DNA from 2 places in the Rhizobium sp. LARHSG275 genome. Region 1 is predicted to be linked to the other one. Evidence: riboswitches for the same ligand, from Rfam matches in the RefSeq annotation. Region 1 holds a riboswitch; the other holds the start of a gene.

The links. A riboswitch is a leader RNA that binds a small molecule or an ion and turns the genes downstream of it on or off. The one in region 1 is predicted to bind thiamine pyrophosphate.
Region 2: it holds a riboswitch for thiamine pyrophosphate, as region 1 does, so the genes downstream of both, thiM (hydroxyethylthiazole kinase) here and thiC (phosphomethylpyrimidine synthase ThiC) in region 1, are expected to answer to the same signal.

Annotation. Positions count from the first base shown of each region.
Region 1 is NZ_JBIXJN010000031.1:51,821-57,572, reverse strand. Features, by position in the region: gene ACIPSK_RS30325 (1-aminocyclopropane-1-carboxylate deaminase) at 1-965, opposite strand, end outside; gene ACIPSK_RS30320 (Lrp/AsnC family transcriptional regulator) at 1,108-1,584, shown strand; gene ACIPSK_RS30315 (hypothetical protein) at 1,891-2,241, shown strand; gene ACIPSK_RS30310 (hypothetical protein) at 2,698-3,354, shown strand; TPP riboswitch at 3,626-3,737, shown strand; gene thiC (phosphomethylpyrimidine synthase ThiC) at 3,830-5,653, shown strand; gene thiO (glycine oxidase ThiO) at 5,656-5,752, shown strand, end outside.
Region 2 is NZ_JBIXJN010000001.1:20,903-26,654, reverse strand. Features, by position in the region: gene thiD (bifunctional hydroxymethylpyrimidine kinase/phosphomethylpyrimidine kinase) at 53-862, opposite strand; gene thiE (thiamine phosphate synthase) at 859-1,494, opposite strand; gene thiM (hydroxyethylthiazole kinase) at 1,491-2,294, opposite strand; TPP riboswitch at 2,345-2,441, opposite strand; gene ACIPSK_RS00120 (DUF1349 domain-containing protein) at 2,628-3,212, opposite strand; gene ACIPSK_RS00115 (ABC transporter substrate-binding protein) at 3,438-4,964, shown strand; gene ACIPSK_RS00110 (ABC transporter permease) at 5,045-5,752, shown strand, end outside.

The DNA.
Region 1 (5,752 bases):
TGGGCGTAGAGCACCTTAGAGCCCTCGGGGAAGAAGCCCTTTCGCGCAAGATCGATCATCCCCTGCATCGACTTTCCCTCATAAACAGGGTCGGTGATCATCGCCTCGGTGCGCGCCGCGAGTCGGATCGCCTCATTTGTCTCCTCTGAGGGCACTCCATAAGAGGGATAGGCATAGTCAGGGTTGATGACGATCTCGTCTTCACGCACCGACCGGCCAAGGTTCACGAGTTCTGAGGTCGCGTCGACGATTTTTCGCACCTGATCCCGGGTCTGCTGGAGTGTGCCCGAGGCATCAATGCCAATGACTCTGTCAGCCCTGTCCATTGCGGCGAAGCCGACGATCATTCCGCCCTGGGTCGAACCGGTGACAACGCAGACAATGATGTAGTCGAAGGTGAAGCCTAGGTCCTTCTCCTGTGCCGCGACTTCCTCGGCGAAGCCGACATAGCCGAGGGCTCCGAACTTATGTACCGAAGCGCCAGCCGGGATCGCATAGGGCTTGCCGCCCGCGTCCTCCACCGACTGAATCGCGTCCTCCCAGCTCTTGCGGATGCCGATGTCGAACCCAGCGTCGACTAGCCGGCTGTCGGCGCCCATCAGTCTCGTCATCAATATATTGCCGACACGGTCATAGATCGCATCGTAGTGCGGCACCCATTTCTCCTGGATGACGACACATTTCATGCCAATCTTCGCCGCAGTCGCAGCCACCATCCGCGTATGGTTCGACTGGACTCCGCCGATCGACACCAGCGTATCTGCGCCGGAGGCGATCGCGTCGGGCACGATATATTCGAGCTTCCTGAGCTTATTGCCGCCCATCGCGAGGCCCGAATTGCAGTCGTCGCGCTTGGCATAGATCTCGACCTTGCCGCCCAGCGCCGCAGTAAGCCGTGGCAAGTGCTCGATCGGAGTCGGGCCGAAGGTGAGCGGGTAACGTTCGAACTTTTCCAACAATGACATCAATCAGGGCCTCCGTACCGATTCGTGGCACAAGGCTAGCTGATATCTTTTGAAAGGTGCTCTCTAATTTTCCTGCAAGAACTTTCTCGATTGAGATCAATTTTCGCTATCATACACCACTTCTTCAATTGTGAGATCCAATATGAAAGTTTCTTCCACAGTGGATTTTGACGGAATAGACCTCAAGATTTTACGCGCTCTTCAATCGGAGGGCCGGCTCAGCAATGCCGATCTTGCCGAGCGCGTGAATGTCAGCGCTGCAACTTGCCATAGGCGAACTCAGCGCCTTTTCGAGGAGGGCTACATCACCGGCGTTCGGGCGGAGGTCGCGCCGAGCGCCGTCGGCCTCAGCGCGATGGTGATGGTTGGCGTGGTATTGGATCGCTCCACACCTGAGAGCTTTGGCGCATTCGAGGGCGCTGTCATGGAGCTGAAGGAAGTGCTGGACTGCAGTCTGGTAGCCGGAGATTTCGATTACCTCCTGAAAATCCGCGTCCGTGACATGGCCGATTTCAACAAGCTGCACGGCCAGAAGCTAATCGCCCTGCCGGGCGTGCGCCAGACGCGCACTTTCTTCGTGATGAAGGAAGTCAAGGAGAACGCGAGGTTGCCCTTCTAGGCGTCTTCGGCGGCGATCCGTTTGCCGCGCCGTTTTCGTCTGACCGGGATGCCTGGGCCGCGATCATTCCCTCCACGATCGGAGACTGAGGCGGCGCTCCATATCGTGCAGTTGATTGCTTCAGCCGTAGAGCGGTGGACGACAAAGTGGTCTTGACGGTTGCAGCCAAAGAAAGGAAGTGCAATATATGCAATAATATATGCGAACTTATATTCTTATAACCTACTGTTTTACCACCAGTACGAATTCTTATATTCGATAATTGGCGTTATAACAGAAAGTATATCCTATCGAGTACGTTGCTTTATGTATCAACTTCATCAAATGTCCCGCAACTCGGCTTCCGATATCACAACAGGACAGACTTTTTCCTATGAAGCTGAACCCTTGCAGGCGACATCATCGCCGGCAGGTTTACACAAGGAGCACGATGGCATGGAGCGCAACAAGAAATCAGACAAGTACCTTGCCGACTCGCGTTTGCGGGCAGCGGCCGTCGACCACCGGCAGAAGGACTCTGCGTCGAAGAAGAAGACCCTTTTTCAACAATTGCTCTTGGATTGGGCTTACGGCTGCGACCTCTTTTATCCAATCCAACGACATGAACATTTCGCAAAGAGCGAGGAGGACGACAAAGGCGCTAAAATCCGTAGGTGAGGGTTACGAGTGTATAGAACTCGGAGAGTTCGGACGGGCCGCCACGTTCCCGATTTAAGAGTCAGTCTTGTTTCCAAATTCCAGGGTGAAATCGCCGACGCAGTCGCCATCGGTTTCAAACTCCAACAACAGCTCGGCGCGCGGGGGTGGAGGTTGTCATCGACGATATCGATGCGATGCAAGCGAAGGACAGCTTGGGCCTAGGCTTCACAGGTGCGGGCCAATAAGGCTAAGAACATCGAAAGGTGGTAAGCAGTCAATCGATAACCTGGCCCTTATCCGGTACACGCAAGGCGCAGTTCAAACCTTGCTGCAGGAAGCAATGCTCGCCTACCAAAATCACAAAATTTGACCCGCACAGTTCGCCCATCAAATCTGCCGCAGAAAAGGAGTTCATTTTCAGTGTTATTATCTTCTTTGAAATGCATCCGCATCGCCGGACTTGCAGCGGTCGGCATGGTGCTGGGCACGCAGATTGCTTTTTCACAAGGATCGTCCACGCGGTCTCAGTGGCTGAACACGCCGGGATCTCGAGTAGAAGCGCTTGCGGTCCTCCAGACCTTGAATGCCGCTCTCCTGAGCAACGCCAGTGCTACGTTGACCCTTGACCGCTGGTGCGCGGCGCATAAGCTCGCGCCGGAAGGTTCCAAGATCGTAGCACAGCGTGTCCGCGGGCAAGACAAGCCGGCCGACGAGCACGTCCGTGAACTTCTGACCGTCGGACCCGGTGAGCTGGTCGCTTATCGCCGTGTCCGCCTGGTCTGCGGCGACCGCGTCTTGTCGGAAGCCGACAATTGGTATGTACCCGCAAAATTAACTGCAGAGATGAATCGGGCTTTGAAGACCAGCGATATCGCGTTTGGCAGAGCCGTTCAGGCTCTTAATTTCACTCGCACAAACCTGTCTGCCACGTTGCTCTGGTCCCCCCTATCCGAAGGCTGGGACATGGACGGCTTAACAGCGCATGAAACAAGTTCCCTTAGCCTGCCGCCGTTCCTGCTCGAACATCGTGCCGTCCTTAAACTTCGAGACGGAACGCCGTTTAGCGCCGTGGTCGAAAGCTACACGGATAATGTGCTAGACTTTCCAGTTCCGCGGTTGCTTTCTCGATAGAGCTTGTGCGACGGCCATCCAATTCATTTTTCGAAAGAGAACGGGTGAACGCGAGTCATCTTGATCAGTGTCAAGCACTGCAGCTCAGGGCAATGACGCTCCGCACGGAGAATGAACGATGCATGCAATCTTATGGAATGGCCGCAGGACCAGTCACATGCTTCGCGACCGTGACCTAGCTGTCACAATGGCACGCGCGTGAGTGTAACCTGCATCCCAAGCCACCGCGGATCGTCGCTTGACAGTACCTCGGCAACCCTCTACCCATTTTCGCATTCACCAGGGGGGTCCCGGCAAGGGGCTGAGATACTGCTATCGCGCGCAGTGACCCGTTGAACCTGATCCAGTTCATACTGGCGTAGGGACGGTGCAAGCGCTCCAAGGCAGTGGATTCACGCGTGGAATCCGTGCCGGCGTCTTTTCATCATTCCGGCTGAGGACTGGGTCTCCAATCGAAAACTTGGAGCCTCAAACCATGAATATCGCAGGCACCCCAACCGTCACCACCGGCCCCTTGCCGGCATCCAAGAAAATCTACATTCGGGGAGAAGTCCATCCCGAAATTTGCGTGCCGATGCGCGAAATTAGCCTGCATCCGACATCGGGCGAGCAGCCCGTCGTCGTCTACGACTCCTCCGGCCCCTATACGATCGAGGGCGCCGAGATCCGTATCGAACAGGGGCTGCCCTCACTGCGACGCGACTGGGTTCTCGCCCGCGGCGACGTCGTGGCGTATCAGGGCCGCCATGTCCGTCCCGAAGACAACGGCTTCGCCAGCGGCGAAAGGCTGACGCCCGAATTTCCCACGCTACGCCAGCCGCTGTGCGCGAAGGACGGCAAGGCCGTCACCCAGTTCGCCTATGCGAGGGCTGGTATCATCACGCCGGAAATGGAGTTCATCGCTATACGCGAAAACCTTGGCCGCAAGGTGCACGCGGATGCGATGGTCCGCGACGGCGAAAGCTTCGGCGCGCACATTCCGGACCATGTGACGGCGGATTTCGTCCGGCAGGAAGTGGCGGCGGGTCGGGCAATCATCCCCGCCAACATCAACCATCCCGAAGCCGAGCCGATGATCATCGGCCGGAATTTCCTGGTGAAGATCAACGCCAATATCGGCAACTCGGCTGTCACCTCGTCGATGGCGGAAGAAGTCGAGAAAATGGTCTGGGCGACCCGCTGGGGCGCTGACACGGTCATGGATCTCTCCACCGGCCGCAACATCCACAACATCCGCGAATGGATCATCCGCAATTCGCCGGTGCCGATCGGTACCGTGCCGCTCTATCAGGCGCTGGAGAAGGTCGAGGGCATTGCCGAGAACCTGACCTGGGAGGTCTATCGTGACACGCTGATCGAGCAGGCCGAGCAGGGTGTCGACTACTTCACCATCCACGCCGGCGTGCGGCTCGCCTATATCCCGCTGACTGTCAATCGTGTTACTGGCATCGTCTCGCGCGGCGGTTCGATCATGGCGAAGTGGTGTCTCCATCATCATCGCGAAAGCTTCCTATACGAACATTTCGAGGAGATCTGCGACATCTGCCGCGCCTATGACGTTTCCTTCTCGCTCGGCGACGGCCTGCGCCCTGGCTCCATCGCCGATGCCAACGACGCAGCGCAATTCGCCGAACTGGAAATACTGGGAGAGCTGACCAAGATCGCCTGGGCGAAAGACTGCCAGGTTATGATCGAGGGCCCCGGCCATGTGCCGATGCACAAGATCAAGGAGAACATGGACAAGCAGCTCGAGGTCTGCGGCGAGGCACCTTTCTATACGCTTGGGCCGCTGACGACCGATATCGCACCAGGCTACGATCACATCACCTCTGGAATAGGCGCAGCCATGATCGGCTGGTTCGGCACCGCGATGCTCTGCTACGTCACGCCGAAGGAGCATCTCGGTCTTCCCGATCGCAATGACGTCAAGACCGGCGTTATCACCTACAAGATAGCGGCTCACGCGGCTGATCTCGCCAAGGGGCATCCGGCAGCACAGCTGCGCGATGATGCGCTCTCGCGTGCCCGTTTCGAATTCCGCTGGGAGGATCAGTTCAACCTCTCGCTGGACCCCGAAACTGCCCGCAGCTTCCACGACGAGACGCTGCCTAAGGAAGCCCATAAGGTGGCGCATTTCTGCTCGATGTGCGGCCCGAAATTCTGTTCCATGCGAATTTCCCACGACATTCGTGCCGAAGCCCAGAAAGAAGGGCTGGAAGCCATGGCCGCGAGGTATCGCGATGGCGGCGATCTCTACATGCCGATCGCCGAAGCGGCGAAAACGCCAACCGGAGAATGACGATGCACATTCTCGTCAAGGGAGCCGGCGTTGCCGGCCTCACCGTTGCCTGGCAGCTCTACCGGCACGGTCTCCGGGTCAGTGTCACTGAACATGCCG
Region 2 (5,752 bases), on a different contig from region 1:
AGCTCGCCCAACGGCCGGCCGTTTCAGTCGGCATGTTTGGTTGAGCGAGTGCCTATTCGCCGCCTTTCCAGAGTGCATGAAAGTGCTGCACCGGTCCATGGCCGGAGCCGACGGTGAGGTTGCCGGCAGCCGCGACCGCGCCGGCGAGGTAATCCTTGGCGATGGCGACGGCCTCCCGCGCCGAGGCGCCCTTGGCGAGCTCGGCCGCCAGCGCGCTGGAGAGCGTGCAGCCGGTGCCGTGGGTATTCTTGGTCGGCACGCGCCTGGCTTCGAACCAGTGCAGGCCGGCAGCGGTGGCAAGCACGTCGGGGCTCTCGTCGCTGTCGAGATGGCCGCCCTTGACCAACACCGCGGCCGGGCCAAGTGCTAGCAGGCGCTCGGCCTGCGCCGCCATGTCAGCGCGGTTTGTCGCGACCGGCTGGTGCAGCAGGGCGGCGGCTTCCGGCAGGTTCGGGGTCAGAAGCGTGGCAAGCGGCAGCAGCCGGCGGGTCAGCACGTCGACCGCCTCGGGCGCCAGCAGGGCGGCTCCGCCCTTGGCGATCATGACCGGGTCGATGACGATCGGAATGTCGCGGTGGTCAGTCAGCGCACCGGCAACGGCTTCGGCGATGCCGGCATTGGCGATCATGCCGATCTTGACGGCATCGACGCGCACGTCGGCAAAGACGGCATTGATCTGATCGGCGACGAATTGCGGCGGCACCAGATGCACGCCGCTTACCCCTTGCGTGTTCTGCGCCGTCAGCGCGGTCAGCACCGCCATGCCGTAGACGCCGCGGGCGGAAAAGGCCTTGAGATCGGCCTGGATGCCGGCGCCGCCGGAGGGATCAGAGCCGGCGATCGAGAGAACGTTGCGGATCATGCGCGGGCCTTTCGAATTTCTGCAGCGATGCGGCCCGTGGCCGCTTCGGGGTCGGGCGTGCCGCAGATGGCAGAGACGACGGCAAGTCCCTTGGCGCCTGCGGCGAACACCTGAACGACATGATCCGCCTTGAGTCCGCCGATCGCGACCGATGGCACCGGCGAGACCTTGACCAGCCTTGCAAGGCCGTCAAAGCCGATCGGTTGCTTGTGATCGGCCTTGGTCGGTGTCGCAAACACCGGCCCGACGCCGGTGTAATCGATGAGATCAGGATCGACGGCGTTAGCAAGCGCTTCGCTCTCGACCGACAGGCCAAGGATCATCTCAGCACCGACCATCGCCCGGGCTTTACGCGCATCCATGTCCTCCTGGCCAATATGCAGACCATCGGCGCCGATGGCGATTGCCGCCTCGACGTCATCGTTGACAATGAGGAGGGCGCCGGTCCTATCCAGCACCTGTTTCAAGGCGCGGCCGGTCTCGATCATCCTGATGGTGCCGGCATGTTTGTCGCGCAGCTGCACCATGGTGGCGCCGCCGGCAACGGCAAGGCGCGCGGTTTCGACCATGCCGATCCCGGCGCAGAGATCGGGGTCGAGGACGAGATAGAGCGAAAGGTCGAAAGCCTTCATGCGGCTGATATCCTTGCCCTGGCGTCCAGCGTTTCGGCGTCGAGCGCGGCCAGCGCATCGAGAAAGCGCCAGGAGAAGGAGCCGGGGCCGGCCGCGCCAAGGGCGGCCTCCTCGCCGGCGATGGCGAAGGTTGCAAGGGCTGCGACCGTCGCTCCGAAGGTGTCTTCAGGTGCCGTCGCGGCAAAGGCGCCGACGAGGCAGGTGAGCGAGCAGCCGAGTGCCGTGACCTGCGGCATCAGGACCGATCCGCCTTCGATGCGCACGGCCCGCTCGCCGTCGGTGACGAAATCCACGGCGCCGGTTACGGCGACGACCGCCCGCTGCCGCTCGGCAAGCCATCGCGCCGAACCTTCCGCTTGCTCGACCGGGTCGCGGCTATCGACCCCCTGGCCGCGACTTTCTCCGCCGGCAAGCGCGATGATCTCGGACGCGTTGCCGCGGATGATGGTCGGACGCAGCGCCAGCAGTTCGGCGACCGCATTGCGGCGGAAGGCGGTGGCATAATGGGCGACCGGATCGAGCACCCAGGGTTTGCCGGCTGATGTCGCCGCCTTCGCAGCCGCCTGCATGCCGTCGATCCATTGCGTCGACAGCGTGCCGATATTGATTGTCACAGCGCTGGCGATCGCGGCGAATTCGCCGGCTTCTTCGGCGGCATGCACCATGGCGGGCGAGGCGCCTGATGCAAGCAGGACATTCGCGGCGATGTTCATGGCGACGTAATTGGTGATGCACTGAACGAGCGGCGGCTTCTCGCGCATCGCCTTCAGCATCGCTCCTGGTGTGGTCCTGGTCTGCATATGGCCCCTTTCAGGCGGGGGCGGGCACGGGGCGGTTCATGCGGACGGTGCCGCGGCCCCGAGCGACTCCCTCCGCCGGCATTATCCGGTTCAGGTTCGAAGGGTGCTTCTCAGCCCGTCTGTCGACGAACGCCCCTGTCTCTCATCACGCCCTTTTTCGCAGAGAACGGGGCGGATGTCATCTCGAAAATGACAGTCCTGCGGCTGCGCCGCGCGATGATGATGAACGATTTTAAGAGATGCGCACCCCGCGGATAATCTCTGCCGGGGTGCCTCTTGGACTCCACTATCTGGATTCGTATATTGCCGTCGAGAATACGACATCGAAATCCCCTAGCTCAAGTCATGAAGATCGGTGGTAATCGCCGGCCCAATCGAAAACTCCGAAAACCGCACCCTCAGCCCGCTCCGCTCCGGCGTGCAAGCAGTCGGCCCCACCTCATAGCGCTCGGCAGCCGGGAGGGGCGCTAACCGCAGTAGCGGCCAGTGGCGTCCGTCGCGTGAAGCCTGGATGCGCAACGCGCCGTTGGCGACCGTCACGCGGATGCGGAAATCTTCCAATTCGCGGAAGGGCTGAGCGACGGACCAGTCGGATTTGCCGTCGGTGACGACGGTGCTGAGGAAGGCTTCGCCGTCGGTGAACTCGACGCCTGTTTTCACCCAGCGTTTCTCGTCGATGCGCACCATCAGGCCGGCCTGGTCGTAGAGGGTGCGGAATTCGCCCTGGACGCGGATCTGCGCGGTGAAGCCGTCGGTGGTGGGAAAGGCGAGGAAATGGCCGCTGTCGCGGGTGAAGCCGTAATGGGTTTCTCGCCAGAAATCGGTTTTCTCATCGGTGGTCAAGGTAAGGCCGGCGTCGGTCGCCTGCCATTGCGCCGGCTCGTTCAGCCATTTGCCGTCGTTGAAGTCGATACTCATGCTGTTCTCCCGTTCCCTTGAAGCCTGACTCAGGGCGATCGCCTCACCTTGGCACAATGCGCGGTCTTGGTGCAGCCGGGCGCAGCCGAAGATTGTGTGTTTTTCCGGCGTCCGGCTATCCGCCCTAGCATAATCCGTCGCTCGTGCTTGACAGGATCGATCCATCCCCTATTCTGTTACAAAAAGATGAATTACATAATTGTGGAACTAAACGGGAGCTCTCACATGAAAACACTGGTCGCATTCCTTCTCGGCACTGCGCTCATCGCCCTGCCTTCGACACTCCTTGCCCAGGAAAAGGGCGGCGTCATCAACGTCGCGACGATCGGCGAACCGCCAACGCTCGATCCGATGTCGTCGACGGCCGATCTGGTCGGCATCGTCACGCAACACATTTTCGAAACGCTCTACACCTTCGACAAGAGCTGGAACGTAACGCCGCTTCTGGCCGAAAGCCTGCCTGAGATCAGCGCCGACGGCAAAACCTATACGATCAAGCTCAGAACCGGCATCAAGTTCCACGACAATACCGATATGACCTCGGAAGATGTCGTCGCCTCGCTTGGCCGCTGGATGAAGATCGCTTCGCGCGGCAAGCAGGTGGCCGGCTTCATCGAGTCCGTCACCGCCGTCGATCCGGCGACCGTCAAGATTGCGCTGAAGCAGCCCTATGCGCCGCTGACCTCGCTGCTTGCCTTCAACAATTCGGCCGCGATCATCATCCCGTCGGAAAAGCAGGACGAGCCGATGAAGGACTTCATCGGCACCGGTCCCTACATGCTGAAGGAGCGCAAGGCCGACCAGTATATCCAGCTCGTCCGTTTCGATGGCTATAAGTCACGCGAAGGCGACAGCAATGGTTATGGCGGCGCCCGTCATCAATATCTCGATGAGATCCGCTTCGTGCCGGTGCCGGATCCGAACACCCGCGTCGAAGCCGCCGTTTCCGGCCAGTATGATTATGTCGACTCGATCCCCGTCGAATCCTACGACAAGCTGAAGGCTTCGACCGCCTCGCAGCCGATCATCCTCAAGCCCTTCGGTTATCCGGTCTTCGTCTTCAACACGAAGGAAGGTATTGCCGGGAATGTCGAGGTCCGCAAGGCGATCCGCCAGGCGCTCAGCATGGAAGACATGCTGGCCGCCGCCTTCGGCAGCAAGGATTTCTATGCGCTCGACGGCGCGATCTATCCGAAGACCTTTGCCTGGTCGACCGATGCCGGCGTCGAAGGCGCTTACAATGTCGCCGATCCGGAAGGGGCGGCGGCCGCCGCCAAGAAGGCCGACTACAACGGCGAGCCGATCCGTATCCTGACCAGCCGCCAGTACGAATTCCACTACAAGATGGCGCAGGTCGCCGCCGAATATCTGAAGCTTGCCGGCTTCACCGTCGATATGCAGGTTGTGGACTGGGCGACGCTGACCCAGCGCCGCACCGATCCGAAGCTCTGGGATATCTACATCACCCATAGCCCCTTCCTGCCCGAGCCGGCGCTGATCGGCTCGCTCTCGACCAGTTCGCCGGGCTGGTGGGATACGCCGGCCCGCAAGGCCGCCGTCGATGCCTTTACATCGGAAGTCGATCCGAAGAAGCGCGTGGCGCTCTGGGCCGATGTCCAGAAGGCGATCTATGCCGATGCACCCTTCATGAAGATCGGCGACTTCAACGCGGTTTCGGCGGAATCGACCAAGCTCGAAGGCGTCGATCCGGCTCCGTGGCCGTATTTTTGGAATGCTTCGATCAAGAAGTAAACATCGCCAGCGATACCGGCCCGTCGTGGCCGGTATCAGTCTTCTTTTTTGCAGCATCTGCAAGGGTTTGCCAGGCATTCATGATACGCTACATCCTCCAGCGCCTGTTCGGCATGATCGTCGTGATGTTTCTCGTCGTCACGATCGTCTTCGTCATCGTGCGCGTGACACCGGGAGATCCGGCCGCCGTCATGCTCGGGCCAGATGCGACGCCGCAGGATATTGCCGACCTCAGGGCCCGGCTCGGCCTCGATCAGTCGCTCGGCCTGCAGTATGTCTATTATATCGGCCAGATGCTGAGAGGTGATCTCGGCCAGTCGATCTTCCTCAACATGCCTGTCACTTCGGCTCTGCTCGACCGCGCCGAGCCGACCTTTTTCCTGACTTTGTTCTCGCTCGCCATTGCCAGCATCATCGCCCTGCCGATCGGCATCTATGCCGCCTATCGGCGCGGTTCCTTCATCGACCAGGCGGCAACGACGCTTGCGATGTTCGCCGCCAGCATCCCAAGCTTCTGGCTCGGCCTGATCCTGATGCAGTTCTTCGCCGTCAGGCTGAACCTCTTCCCGGTCTCGGGTTATGGCGGTCCGGGCTCGACCTTCTTCGAGCGCATGTATCACCTGACGCTGCCTGCCTTTGCGCTCGGCATTGTCTCTTCGGCGCTGATCCTGCGCTTCACCCGCGCGTCGATGCTCGATGTGCTTGGCGACGATTATATCCGCACGGCCCGCGCCAAGGGGCTGATCGAGCGCCGGGTCATTCTCAAGCACGCTCTGAAGAATGCGCTG